3 regions of the Streptomyces sp. NPDC005899 genome follow, and region 1 is predicted to be linked to each of the others. Evidence: riboswitches for the same ligand, from Rfam matches in the RefSeq annotation. Region 1 holds a riboswitch; each other region holds the start of a gene.

The links. A riboswitch is a leader RNA that binds a small molecule or an ion and turns the genes downstream of it on or off. The one in region 1 is predicted to bind cyclic di-AMP.
Region 2: linked by a shared signal. The riboswitch ahead of ABZ371_RS14410 (M23 family metallopeptidase) and the one ahead of ABZ371_RS22905 (LysM peptidoglycan-binding domain-containing M23 family metallopeptidase) in region 1 are both predicted to bind cyclic di-AMP.
Region 3: linked by a shared signal. The riboswitch ahead of ABZ371_RS05630 (transglycosylase family protein) and the one ahead of ABZ371_RS22905 (LysM peptidoglycan-binding domain-containing M23 family metallopeptidase) in region 1 are both predicted to bind cyclic di-AMP.

Annotation. Positions count from the first base shown of each region.
Region 1 covers NZ_JBEXWB010000235.1:229-4,420, forward strand. The annotation lists gene ABZ371_RS22900 (SGNH/GDSL hydrolase family protein) at 1-725, opposite strand, end outside; gene ABZ371_RS22905 (LysM peptidoglycan-binding domain-containing M23 family metallopeptidase) at 922-1,848, opposite strand; cyclic di-AMP (ydaO/yuaA leader) riboswitch at 1,851-2,011, opposite strand; gene ABZ371_RS22910 (tyrosine-protein phosphatase) at 2,438-3,247, shown strand; gene ABZ371_RS22915 (DUF6126 family protein) at 3,361-3,534, opposite strand; gene ABZ371_RS22920 (XRE family transcriptional regulator) at 3,592-4,192, opposite strand, start outside.
Region 2 covers NZ_JBEXWB010000100.1:11,989-16,180, forward strand. The annotation lists gene ABZ371_RS14405 (pitrilysin family protein) at 1-1,280, shown strand, start outside; cyclic di-AMP (ydaO/yuaA leader) riboswitch at 1,519-1,686, shown strand; gene ABZ371_RS14410 (M23 family metallopeptidase) at 1,700-2,470, shown strand; gene ABZ371_RS14415 (GntR family transcriptional regulator) at 2,721-3,425, shown strand; gene ABZ371_RS14420 (HPr family phosphocarrier protein) at 3,621-3,902, opposite strand; partial or broken gene ABZ371_RS14425 (GNAT family N-acetyltransferase) at 4,066-4,192, shown strand, end outside.
Region 3 covers NZ_JBEXWB010000024.1:22,171-26,362, forward strand. The annotation lists gene eno (phosphopyruvate hydratase) at 1-944, opposite strand, end outside; gene ABZ371_RS05630 (transglycosylase family protein) at 1,271-1,969, opposite strand; cyclic di-AMP (ydaO/yuaA leader) riboswitch at 1,970-2,138, opposite strand; gene ABZ371_RS05635 (transglycosylase family protein) at 2,429-3,484, opposite strand; gene ABZ371_RS05640 (cytochrome P450) at 3,590-4,192, opposite strand, start outside.

The sequences.
Region 1 (4,192 bases):
AGGATGTCGTCACGCCGCACTTCGAGCGTCCCGCGCTGCACCTGCGGGGGCCACACCTGGTCGGGGTCGGCCGGCACCTCGATGCCCAGGACCTGGGCGGCACGCAGTGCGACCCGGGTGTGTCCCTCGGCCGAGAGGTGCAGCCGGTCGGTGTCCCAGGCACGCCTGTCCTGGACGGACCGCAGGGACCACAGGTCCAGGACCGGGCAGTCGTAGCGGTCGGCGATGGAGCGGACGTGGGCGGTGTACGTGGCGATCTTGCCGCGCAGGTGCCGCAGCACCGGGATGCCACGGGTGTCGAAGCCGGTGGTGACCATCACGGTGCCGACCGCCCGCGTGAGGTCCGCGACCGCGCGCTCGAAGCGTTCGGCCACGTCGTCCGGGTCGGAGCCCGGCCGGATGATGTCGTTGCCGCCCGCGCAGAAGCTGACCAGGTCGGGGGCCAGTTCCTTGGCGCGCGGCACCTGCTCCGCGACTATCTGGTCGAGGAGGCGCCCGCGTACGGCGAGATTGGCGTATCGGAAATGCCCGTGCGGGTCGTCCACCGGTCCGGCCGCCGCGTCGGGTACCGGGAGCTGGTCCGCGAGGAGGACGGCGAAACGGTCCGCCCAGCCGACCAGTCTCCCGTCGGGGCCGGGGTCTCCGACGCCCTCGGTGAAGCTGTCGCCAATCGCTGCGTACGACCCGATGATGCCTCGTTGTGTGTTTCTCGAATCGTCTGCCACAAGGGAATATCCTGCACCCTCGAATGTGACCTACGCGACCGTAATACGGGGTTGACGGGTGGTGAGATAGACCACCCGGTCAGATTTTGGTAAAGCCGGAATAAGAAGAGGGGCGGTGCGCCGCCGCGCACCGCCCCTCTTCCCTGCCGTTCTGCCGGACCACTGCCCGACACGGCCGCCACGCCTCGCGGCTGCGTCAGATGGAGACGCCGTGCGAGCGCAGGTAGGCGATCGGGTCGACGTCCGAGCCGTAGCCCGGGCCGGTGCGGACCTCGAAGTGGAGGTGCGGGCCGGTGGAGTTGCCGGTGGAACCGGAGAGGCCGATCTGCTGGCCGCCGGTGACGGTCTGGCCGGCCGAGACCTCGAGCGAGGACAGGTGGGCGTACTGGGAGTACATGCCGTCGCTGTGCTGGATGACGATCTCGTTGCCGTACGCACCGCTCCAGCCGGCCGAGACCACGGTGCCGGGGCCGATGGACCGGACGCTCGTGCCGGAGGCCGCCTGGAAGTCGGAGCCGGTGTGGTAACCGCTGGACCAGCTGGAACCGGCGGCGTGGTACTGGGTGGTGACGCCGGCGCCCGCCACCGGGGTGGTGTAGCCGGAGCCGTTGCTCTCGTCCGTCGCCGCGGAGGCGGCGGTGGCGTCGGCGGTCTTCTCCGCCGGGGCGGCGGCCTTGGGCGCCGCGGCCTTCGGGGCGGGCTCGGACGGAGCCGGCTTCGCGGGCGCGGCCTTCTCGGCGGGGGCCGACGCCTTGGCGCCGAGGATCAGCTTCATGCCCGGGAGGATCAGGCTCGGGTTGTCGCCGACGACCTCGCGGTTGTCCTTGTACAGCTTCTGCCAGCCGCCCTCGACCTTCTGCTCGGCCGCGATCTTCGACAGGTAGTCACCGGAGACCACGGAGTAGGTCGTGGGGGCGCTCTGCTTCTTCGCCACCGACGCGGTCGGGGCGGCCTGGGCCGCCGCGGCTGCCGGCTTGACGGCCGGGGCGGCCTGCTCCGCCGCGTTGGCGCCCGTGGCGCCGATCAGCGGAAGGGCGAGGACGGCGCCGCCGGCCCCCGCGGCGATGACGCCACGCGAGATCGGCCCGGTCTTCGTACGGCGGTGCTTACCCTTTGCGGGCATGGTGCTTTCCTCTCCGGCGCCTGCGAGGTGAGCTGTCGGGTGCGGACTGGAGATGCCCGGCCGCGGTGGACGCGACTTGACCCCGAGCCGTCCCGGATCCCTCCGGTCGGCGGCTTACCTGGTTCCCCCGCTCCTGCCACACGTGAGTCGGTGCGGATTCCGGGCGGCGGCAGGATTAGGCGTTCCGTCCGGATTGACGGTGACCGTAAGCGAGTCGGGACGTGGGGAACAAGCCGTCTCCCGCCGACCGGAATGAGCGCTTCATTTCCGCTTCCGAATTCCGGTCACACTCCGTGGATTACCGATCTTGGCTTTCCGCGCGGCATCGGGAATACCCGTCCGCAGTTCCGCCACACACCGTCACGGATATGATCCCGGTCACCTGGGGCCACCCATCTCCCGCATAAGAACGGCATGTTCTACTAAAAGCACCAATACGGACATGTCGCACGCGGCCTTCAGACGCTCCGGACCGGGAGGCCGTGCGCGGGCCGAGGTCACCAAGTTGCTGGATGCACCCATGTCGTATCGTCGCGAGCGTGCCCTTCGCCGGCGAGCGGCGCCGGCGCCAGACACTTCAGGAGTCCTTGTGACGCAGCTGCCAGAGGTTCCGCCGACGGACATCGAACTCACGGGTGTCCGCAACTTCCGCGACGTGGGCGGTCTGCCGACCGTCGACGGCCGGAGGGTGCGCCTCGGGCGCCTCTACCGCAGCGGTCACCTGGCACACGCCACCGAGGCGGACGCCGCGTTCCTCGCCGGCCTCGGCCTGCACACGGTGTTCGACTTCCGCAACGCCGCCGACCGCAAGCTCGACGGAGACGATGTGGAGTTGCCGGGCGTCCGGAATGTCAGCATTCCGCTCTCCGACCCGGCCGACGGCGCCGAGTTCTGGCGCCTGGTGCGGGACGGGGACATCCAGCAGCTGCGCTCGATCCTCGCCGACGGCAAGGGCACGGCGCGCATGATCGCCTCGTACCGGGCCATCATCACGGACCGCACCGCCGAGCACAGCCGCGTGCTGCACGCACTGGCACGGGACAGCGTGCCAGCGCTCATGCACTGCGCCGCCGGCAAGGACCGGGCCGGGCTGTCGATCGCCGTCTCGCTGCTGGCCGTCGGTGTGGAGGAGGAAGCCATCGAGGCGGACTACCTCAAGTCCAACGACGCGCACCGCCGCTACCGCATCAAGCGCAGCGACACCTCGTCCGTGGGGATGTCGCAGGAGGTGCTGGAGCTTCTGAATCCGCTGTTCGGCGCGCACCCGGAGTACCTCGCCGCCGCCTTCACCACGATCCGGGAGACCTGGGGCAGCACGGACCGCTACCTCCAGGAGGGCCTGAAGCTGTCCGCGGAGACCCGCGAGAGGCTGCGTGAACGGCTCCTCGAGGACGCGTAGGGAACACATCGCTCCCCCGGTCCGCACCGCGCACCCTGTCGGCGCCGAGCCCCGATCCGCCCGTCGTCCGCCTGTGCTCGCGCTCAGGCGGCGGCCGGTCGGGGCCGGCCCGGTCAGCCCTTGCCCGCCACGGTGAACAGGAGGAAGAGGAACGCGGCGACGACGTGCCCGGCCACCAGGTAGGCGAACAGCCGGATGATGACGCCCCGGGGCATCTTGCGCTCCTGGGTGTCCTGCCCCTGCGGCCGGCGCGGCGTCAGTGGGTCGTAGTGCTCCGAGTCGGACATGGGGTTCCTTCCTTGCGGCCACGTGGCCGGGGGCTTCCGGGCGGGGCCCGTCGGAGGTCAGAAGCGCTGGGGTCCGCCGCCCAGGCACAGTTCGGCGGTGGGGCTCTGCAGCAGCGTGTGGACGAAGAGGAGCTGGGCACCCCCGCGGGCGAGTGCCGCGATCCGGTGCGGCGTGAGCGAGTCGAAGTGCGCGCTGTCGCCGGGCCCGAGGTCGTGCACGGTCTCGCCGAGCACGACCCTCAGCCGGCCGTCCAGGGCGTACAGCCACTCCTCGCCGGGATGGACGCGGACCAGGTCGCCCTGGGTGCCGTACGGCACGTGGACCCGCAGCGCCTGCATGGCGCGGCCGGAGCCGCCCGCCTGGCGGTACAGCCAGCCGTCGGCCTCGGCGCCCGCTCCCCCGAGCGGTCCGCCCCGGACGATCGCGTCACGTTCGGGCGGCATCTCACCGAGCAGCTCGGAGACCGTCGTACCGTAGATTCTGGCGAGGCCGAGCAGCATGGGCAGCGAAGGCTGGCGGTTGCCGGTCTCCAGCCGGGACAGGTGGGCCGGGGAGAGCCCGGCCCGCCGGGCGGCGCCCTCCAGGGTGAGGCCCCGGTTGCGGCGCAGGTCACGCAGGCGGGGCGCGATACCCGGCAGCTCTGTGTGCGGTCCTGCC
Region 2 (4,192 bases), on a different contig from region 1:
ACCGCCCCGGCCAGCAGGTCGTCGCCGTGGAGATCTTCCTGGACGCGCCGCTGGACGCCGAGCCGGAGGGCCTGGACGGCGTCGCCACGATCATGGCGCGAGCGCTGTCCGAGGGCACGGACAAGCACTCCGCGGAGGAGTTCGCCGCCGAGCTGGAGCGCTGCGGCGCCACCCTGGACGCGCACGCCGACCACCCCGGCCTCCGTGTGTCCCTGGAGGTCCCGGTGTCCCGGCTGGCCAAGGCCCTCGGGCTGGTCGCCGAAGCGCTGCGCGCCCCGGCCTTCGCCGAGAGCGAGATCGAGCGCCTCGTCGGCAACCGGCTCGACGAGATCCCGCACGAGCAGGCCAATCCGGCCAGGCGCGCCGCCAAACAGCTCTCCAAGGCGCTCTTCCCGGCCACGGCCCGGATGTCCCGTCCGCGCCAGGGCACCGAGGAGACGGTGCGCCGGATCGACGCCGCCGCCGTGCGCGCCTTCTTCGACGCGCACGTCCGCCCCTCCACGGCGACGGCCGTCGTCGTCGGCGACCTCACCGGTGTGGACCTGGACGCGCTGCTGGCCGAGACGGTCGGCGACTGGTCGGGCGACGCGGGCCGGGCGCGTCCGGTACCGCCGATCACCGCGGACGACACCGGGCGGGTCGTCATCGTGGACCGGCCCGGCGCCGTACAGACGCAGCTGCTGATCGGCCGGATCGGTGCGGACCGGCACGACAGCGTGTGGCCGGCCCAGGTGCTCGGCACGTACTGCCTCGGCGGCACCCTCACCTCGCGGCTGGACCGGGTGCTGCGCGAGGAGAAGGGCTACACCTACGGGGTCCGGGCCTTCGCGCAGGTGCTGCGTTCGACGGCGCCCGGCTCGTCCTCCGGGGCGACCGGGGCCGCGATGCTCGCCATCAGCGGTTCCGTGGACACGGAGTCCACCGGTCCGGCGCTCCAGGACCTGTGGACGGTCCTGCGGACCCTGGCGGCCGAGGGACTCACCGACGCCGAGCGGGAGACCGCCGTGCAGAACCTCGTCGGGGTGGCCCCGCTGAAGTACGAGACGGCCGCCTCCGTCGCGGGGACCCTCGCCGACCAGGTGGAGCAGCACCTGCCGGACGACTACCAGGCCCGGCTGTACGCGCGCCTGGCCGAGACCGGCACCGTGGAGGCGACCGCCGCGGTGGTCAACGCCTTCCCGGTGGACCGTCTGGTCACCGTCCTCGTCGGGGACGCCGCGCAGATCGCGGATCCCGTCAGGGCGCTGGGCATCGGTGAGGTGTCGGTCGTCAGCGGCTGACCCCTCCGGGCTGACGGGACGGCAGAAAGGGGGCGGGCCCCGGCGAGAGGTGCTCGCCGGGGGCCGCCCCCTTCTGTCCGTTCCTTCCACCCGCTCCCTTTTGTCCGTCTTGAAGGCGTCCGGTGCTGTATGCCCTGTGGGATGTGTGACACGAGGCCGTGTCCGTTTGGTGATCGACAGGGGTCCGGCCTAGCGTCGATCCGGCTGTCCGTCGGACATCTGCCGCGTCCGCGGCGCCGGGCAGCCATCGCCGAGTCCCCGTCAGGCGCGAGCCTGGGGAGCCGGGGACCCACGCAGTCCCTGGGGTGAATCGGATGCCCGTGTCTCACGAGAGGTGCGGGGACCCGTAGGAGACCTTCCTGCTCCGAACCCGTCAGCTAACCCGGTAGGCGAGAAGGAAGGAAAGGATCAGCCCCTCAATGCCGTTCACCCGTGCCACCGGGAAGCACCGTGCCCCGAGCCGCCTGTCGCGCCACAGTGCCCGGGCCGCCGGCATCGCTGCCCTGGCCACCGCCGGCGTCATGGGCGCCACGGCGTCCCCCGCCCTCGCCGCGGAGGCCGAGGCGCCCTCCGTCAGCGACACCGGGCTCACCCAGGCCACTGCCATCGGCACCACCCTCGCCGGCCGGATCGCCGCCCAGGCCGAGGCCCAGCGGCACCAGGCCGACGTCGCGGCGAAGGCCAGGGCGGAGGCCGAGGCGAAGCGCAGGGCCGAGGCCCGCGCCGCGGAGGCGCGTGAGGCGAAGGCGCGGGCCGCCCGCGCCGAGGAGCGTGCCAGGCTCAACGCCTTCCGTCTCCCGGTCGCAGGCTCCTCCGTGACCACCGGCTACCGGTCCGGTGGCGCGCTCTGGTCCTCCGGGAGCCACTCCGGTGTGGACTTCCGCGCGGCCTCCGGCAGCTCCGTCGTCGCGGTCGGCGCCGGTACGGTCGTCGAGGCGGGCTGGGGCGGTGCGTACGGCAACAACATCGTGCTCCGGATGACGGACGGCACGTACACCCAGTACGGCCACCTCTCCTCGATCGGCGTCTCCGTCGGGCAGAGCGTCACCTCGGGCCAGCAGATCGGCCTGTCCGGCTCGACCGGCAACTCCACCGGTCCGCACCTGCACTTCGAGGCGCGGACGACGCCGGAGTACGGCTCGGACATGGACCCCGTCGCCTACCTCCGTGCGCACGGCGTCATGCTCTGACGGCTCCGGCAGCCCTGACGGGTCCGGCATCGCCCGGCACCGCGTCCGCCCTCCAGGCCCCGGCATCCCGCCGGGGCCTTCGGCGTGCCCGGCCGGCGGAGTGGGTCTCGGCCGGCGGCCGAGTCGTACGGCGGGCAGCGAATACAAATGAATTCCGGCTCTCCGTCGGAAATCGCGATGGATTGCAATAGAGTCACAGAACAGGCGTCGGTCGGCCGCGTTCCGCGGGGATCAAGACGGAGGTTCGGACATGCGCATTCCCGCGCATTCGGTATGCACGGCGGTCCGTGACGACATCGTCTCAGGTGTCTTCGAGCGCGGCAGCCGCCTGACCGAAGAGGTGCTCGCGCGCCGCTACGGCGTCTCCCGCGTCCCGGTGCGGGAGGCGCTGCGGACGCTGGAGTCCGAGGGGTTCGTCGTCACCCGCCGGCATGCCGGAGCCTGCGTGGCCGAGCCGACGGAGCAGGAGGCCGCCGACCTGCTGGAGATCCGGATGCTCCTGGAGCCGCTGGGCGCCGCCCGGGCGGCGCAGCGCCGGACCGAGGCGCACCTCAAGGTGCTCCGCGGCCTGGTCAGGCTCGGTCAGGAGCGGGTGCGGCGGGGCGAGGGGGAGGATCTGCGCTCGCTGGGCGGCTGGTTCCACGAGACGCTGGCGCAGGCGTCCGGGAGCCCCGCCCTGATCGCGCTGCTCACCCAGCTCCGGCACAAGATCGCCTGGATGTACACGGTGGAGCGGCCGGTCCGCCCGGCCGACTCGTGGGCCGAGCACGGCGCCATCGTGGACGCCGTGGCCCGCGGTGACGTGGAGAGGGCGAGGCTGCTCGCGGCCCGGCACGCGGAGCAGGCCACCGCCGCGCACCGGTTGCGCCGCACGGACCGGGCGGCGCGCGGGGCGGGAGCGGCGAGGGTGAGTACTTCGCAACATGCCGTAAACACCGCAGGCGTGCGCCATTAACAAAGGCGCCGTATACAAAGAAGGTAATGCGCGCAGGGCTTTCTTTTCGCTGCCCGATCGCGCTATTCATGCCTTTCGGTACCTGCGTTCCCCTTGGGGAATTCGGGAGTGCTTCCGGGAACGGCGGAGCCGCGGCTCCCCGAAGGGGTGCCGCGGCTCGGGCGCTCGATGCGGTCCCGGTGGGAACCGGCCGGTTCAGACGGTCTCGGGAAGCTCCTCGAGACCCTCGGCGACCAGCTTCGCCAGGCGGTCCAGGGCGGCCTCGGCGTTGTCGGCCTCGGAAGCCAGCACGATCTCCTCGCCGCCCTGGGCGCCCAGGCCGAGCACCGCGAGCATGGAGGCCGCGTTGACCGGGTTGCCGTCGGCCTTGGCGATCGTCACAGGAACGCCGGAAGCCGTGGCGGCACGGACGAAGATGGAAGCGGGGCGGGCGTGCAGGCCCTCGGTCCAACCGACGTTGACGCGGCGCTCAGCCATGGTTCTGCCCTTCACGTATCAATGGGTTGTCTAGACCAGTGTCTCATGCGGCGCATGCTGCCGTGCCCGGCTACGGCGCGTCGCCCACCGCCGGGCGACATCACCCAGCGTGCCCCGCCCCCGGACCCGCCGCGACCGGTGTGCCGGGTCGTAGGCTCTGTCCATGGAGCCGACCCCGGAGCAGAGTCCGCACTACGCGTACCCCGACCACTGGGAGGCCGACGTGGTGCTCCGGGACGGTGGCACGGCGCGCATCCGGCCCATCACCACGGACGACGCCGAGCGGCTGG
Region 3 (4,192 bases), on a different contig from region 1:
GTGACGAAGAGGTCGTCGCCGACGATCTGCACCTTGGAGCCGAGCTTGTCGGTGATGACCTTCCAGCCGGCCCAGTCGTCCTCGTACAGCGGGTCCTCGATGGAGACCAGGGGGTACGCGGAGACGAGCTCCTCGTAGTACTCGGTCATCTCGGCGGCCGAGCGGGACTTGCCCTCGAACTCGTAGACGCCGTCCTTGTAGAACTCGGACGCGGCGACGTCCAGCGCGAGCGCGACGTCGCGGCCGGGGACGTAACCGGCCTCCTTGACGGCCTCGAGGATGAGGTCGAGGGCTGCGCGGTTGGACTCGAGGTTCGGCGCGAAGCCGCCCTCGTCACCGAGACCGGTGGACAGGCCCTTGGTCTTCAGGACCTTCTTCAGCGTGTGGTAGATCTCCGCACCCCAGCGCAGGGCCTCGGAGAAGGACTCGGCGCCGATCGGCGCGATCATGAACTCCTGGATGTCCACGTTGGAGTCGGCGTGCGAGCCGCCGTTCAGGATGTTCATCATCGGAACGGGCAGCAGGTGCGCGTTCGGGCCACCGAGGTAGCGGAAGAGCGGGAGGTCGGATGCCTCGGAAGCCGCGTGGGCCACGGCGAGCGAGACGCCGAGGATGGCGTTGGCGCCGAGCGAGCCCTTGTTCTCCGTGGCGTCCAGGTCGAACATCGCCTGGTCGATGAGGCGCTGCTCGGTGGCGTCGTACCCGACGAGCTCCGGGCCGATCTGCTCGATCACGGCGAGGACGGCCTTCTCGACGCCCTTGCCGTGGTAGCGGTTGGGGTCACCGTCGCGAAGCTCGATGGCTTCGAACGCGCCGGTGGAGGCGCCGGACGGAACAGCAGCACGTCCCGTGCTGCCGTCGTCGAGGCCGACCTCGACCTCGACCGTGGGGTTGCCCCGGGAGTCGAGGATTTCCCTGGCTACGACGACGTCGATGGACGGCACGAGGCATCTCCTTCTGGGATATGACACTGGATGTGCAGGGTCACTGTGGCCTTGCGACACGAGCCTAACCGGCCCGGCCCGCTCCGTCGGCCGACCGCCCGTCCCCTGGGACGAAAAAGGACCCAAGAGCCTGCATTCCGGGCGAATCTCCAGAAATTTACTGGCCAGTAACTACAAAGGTTGAACGCTCACCGGCATCGCCGGCCCTCCGCGGACCCGTGGACGCGCCCCGGCCCGGCGCACACGGGGGGTGTGAGCGCGCCGGGCCGGGGAGCACTTCGGGTGCCGACGGGCACCCTCGTCCCGGAGGGAGGAGAGCTCCGGGACTACTTCAGGTGGAGCTGCTGACCCGGGAAGATCAGGTCGGCCTTCTGGACGATGTCGTCGTTCAGCGTGAACAGCTTGTGCCAGCCGCCCTTGACGTTCTCCGCAGCGGCGATCTTGCTGAGGGTGTCGCCGGTCTTCACCTTGTACTCGCCGTCACCCTTCGCGACCTTGCCGCCGGTCGGGGTGGTGACGGTCTTCTCGGCCTCGGGGGCCGTGCGCTTCTCGCTGCGCGTGGTGGGCTGCTCGGCCTTGCGCTCCGGCGCGGCCTGCGGGGCCGTGTCGCCGTTCTTCGCGGAGCCGGTGTCGACACCCGGGTCCACGCCGTCGTTCGTCAGACCGCCGGCTCCCGCGCAGGCCCAGGCACCCGGGCCCTGCATGGCGAGAAGCTTCTCGGCGGTGGCTATCTGCTGGCTCTTGGTGGCCAGGTCGGCCCGGGAGGCGTACTGCGTACCGCCGGCGGCCGCCCAGCTGGACGCCGAGAACTGCAGGCCGCCGTAGTAGCCGTTGCCGGTGTTGATGGACCAGTTGCCACCGGACTCGCACTGCGCGACGGCGTCCCACGTGGAGACGGAGGCGGCGGAGGCGCCCGTCGCACCCATCAGCGGGACGGCGACGGCGGCGCCGGCGACTGTGGCCAGGGTGGCGACACGGACGGCCTTGGACGAGCGGCGGTGCTTGGCCTTGCTGGAAAGCAGCATGGTTCTCCTCACCGACGCCTACGAGGTGAGCTGTCGGGTTCGGGCTGTGAGTCGCCCGGTCGCCCGCTGTGGCAGGCGACTTCACCCCAAGCCGGTCCTGACCGTCTCTCGACGGCCGGGCACGGCACTTACCTGGGTCCCCCGCTCCTGCCTACGGCGCTTTACGCGTCTGTCCCCTTCGGCCGACGGCAGGATTCGGCGTGACGGTCGAAGGTGCCCGCGGTGCGAGCGGTTACGACCGTAAACACAGGCAACCCCGACATTCAAAGATGGACATAACGGGTTATCAGCGCGAACCGCCCTCGCAAGGTCAATCGTTTCCGCAGGTCGGAGGCGATCTGAGCCGAGCGGGCGGCCGTGGTGCGCCAGTTGAAGCAAAGAGACCCATGTCTCACTTACGCATAAGTGGACATAGGCCTCTGAACTACCCCCGTTTTCGGGGTGTTTTCCCGTTTTCGATCAGTCGCCGGCGGGGGACCCCGCGCCGGTCTCCGCCCCGGTCTTCGCGCTTGCCTCCGTGTCCGCGGTGGCGGAGTCCGCCGCCTCGTGGACCCCGAGGTCGAGATCCTGGCCCGGGAGGATGAGGTCGGGGTCGGAGCCCAGCTCGTCCTTGTTGGCCTCGTAGAGAGCGGGCCAGCCGCCGGGCAGCTCCTGCGCGTCGGCGATCGCCCAGAGGTTGTCGCCCTCGCGGACGGTGTACGTGCCACCGAGGCCCGCCGCCGCGCCCTTGCGCGCCTCGGCGTCACCGCGCGAGGCGTGCCGGCCGGACTCGCGGTCGCTCTCCGCACCCGTCCCGGCGCTCGCCTCGGGAGCCGGGGTGCCGCGGTGCTTGCCGCCCGTCACATCCTCGCCCCGTGCGGCTCCGGCGTCGGCGGAGGCGTCGGGCGAGGGGGTGGCGGAGGGGGACGACGCAGGAGAGCCGGCACTGCCGGACGCCTCGGCACCCGCGGCCTTGCCGCCCTCGGCACCCTCTCCGTCCCGCTCCCCCGCGCCGGCGTCACCCTTCGCGCCCGATGCGCCCGACCTGTCCGCCTTGCCGGTCCCGTCCGATGCCGCCGGCACGGACGTGTCCGAGGGACTCGCGGAGTCCGCCGGTGCGGCGCTCGGGTCACCGCCCGGGTCGACGCCCGGCAGCGAGTCGTCCATCGCCAGACCGGAGATCACCGCACAGCTGGGCCACGCCTGCGGCCCCTTGGCGTCCAGCATCTTCTCGGCGACCGCGATCTGCTGCGAGCGGCTGGCGAGGTCGGCCCGCGCCGCGTACGCCGTGCCGCCGTAGGCCGACCAGGTGTCCTGCGAGAACTGCAGGCCGCCGTAGTAGCCGTTGCCGAGGTCGGCGCTCCACATGCCACCGCTCTCGCACTCGGCGACCCGGTCCCAGGTCGACGCCTCGGCGGCGTGCGCACCTGCCGCACCGAGCAGCGGGATGGCGATGGCCGATCCCGTCACGCCCGCGGCGACGACGATGGCGGGTGCCTGACGAGGGCGACGGTGTCTGCCGTTCGCGGAGCCCATGGGATTGCCTTCCGTGTGACTGACATGTGACGGGTGAGTCGAACGGTGAACCTAGCCGCACTCGAACGTGTGTCACAAGTCGATGCAGGGGAGATCACGTGAAAGTCACGGAGTTGACAGACTGTCACCTTCGGTGCCCTTTTGTCCGGGATCGAACTCCACGGGCAGAGTGCGCAGTCCGCGCATGATGAGCCCGCCGCGCCACCGCACGTCGTCGGCTTCCGGAGCGAGCCGCAGGTCAGGAAGTCGCCTCAGCAGGGTGGCCAGCGCCGTCCGCCCCTCCAGACGGGCCAGCGGCGCTCCCAGGCAGTAGTGGATCCCGTGGCCGTACCCGAGGTGCTGATTGTCACTCCGCGCGAGGTCCAGGACGTCCGCGTCCCGGAAGCGCTCCGGGTCGCGGTCCGCGGCCGCCAGCACCACGAGGACAGGGTCCCCGACCCCGATGTCCTGCCCTCCGAGGGTCACGGGCTCGGTCGCGTACCGCCAGGTGGCCAGCTCCACCGGACCGTCGTACCGCAGCAGTTCCTCGATGCCGGTGGCCAGCAGCCCCTCCTCGCCCGCGGCGAGGGAGCGCTGCAGCCGTCCGCGCTGCTCCGGATCGCGCAACAGGGCGTAGGTGCCGTTGCCGATCAGATTCACGGTCGTCTCGAAACCGGCGAAGAGGAGGATGAACGCCATCGCCGCGGCCTCGTTCTCGGTGAGGTGCTC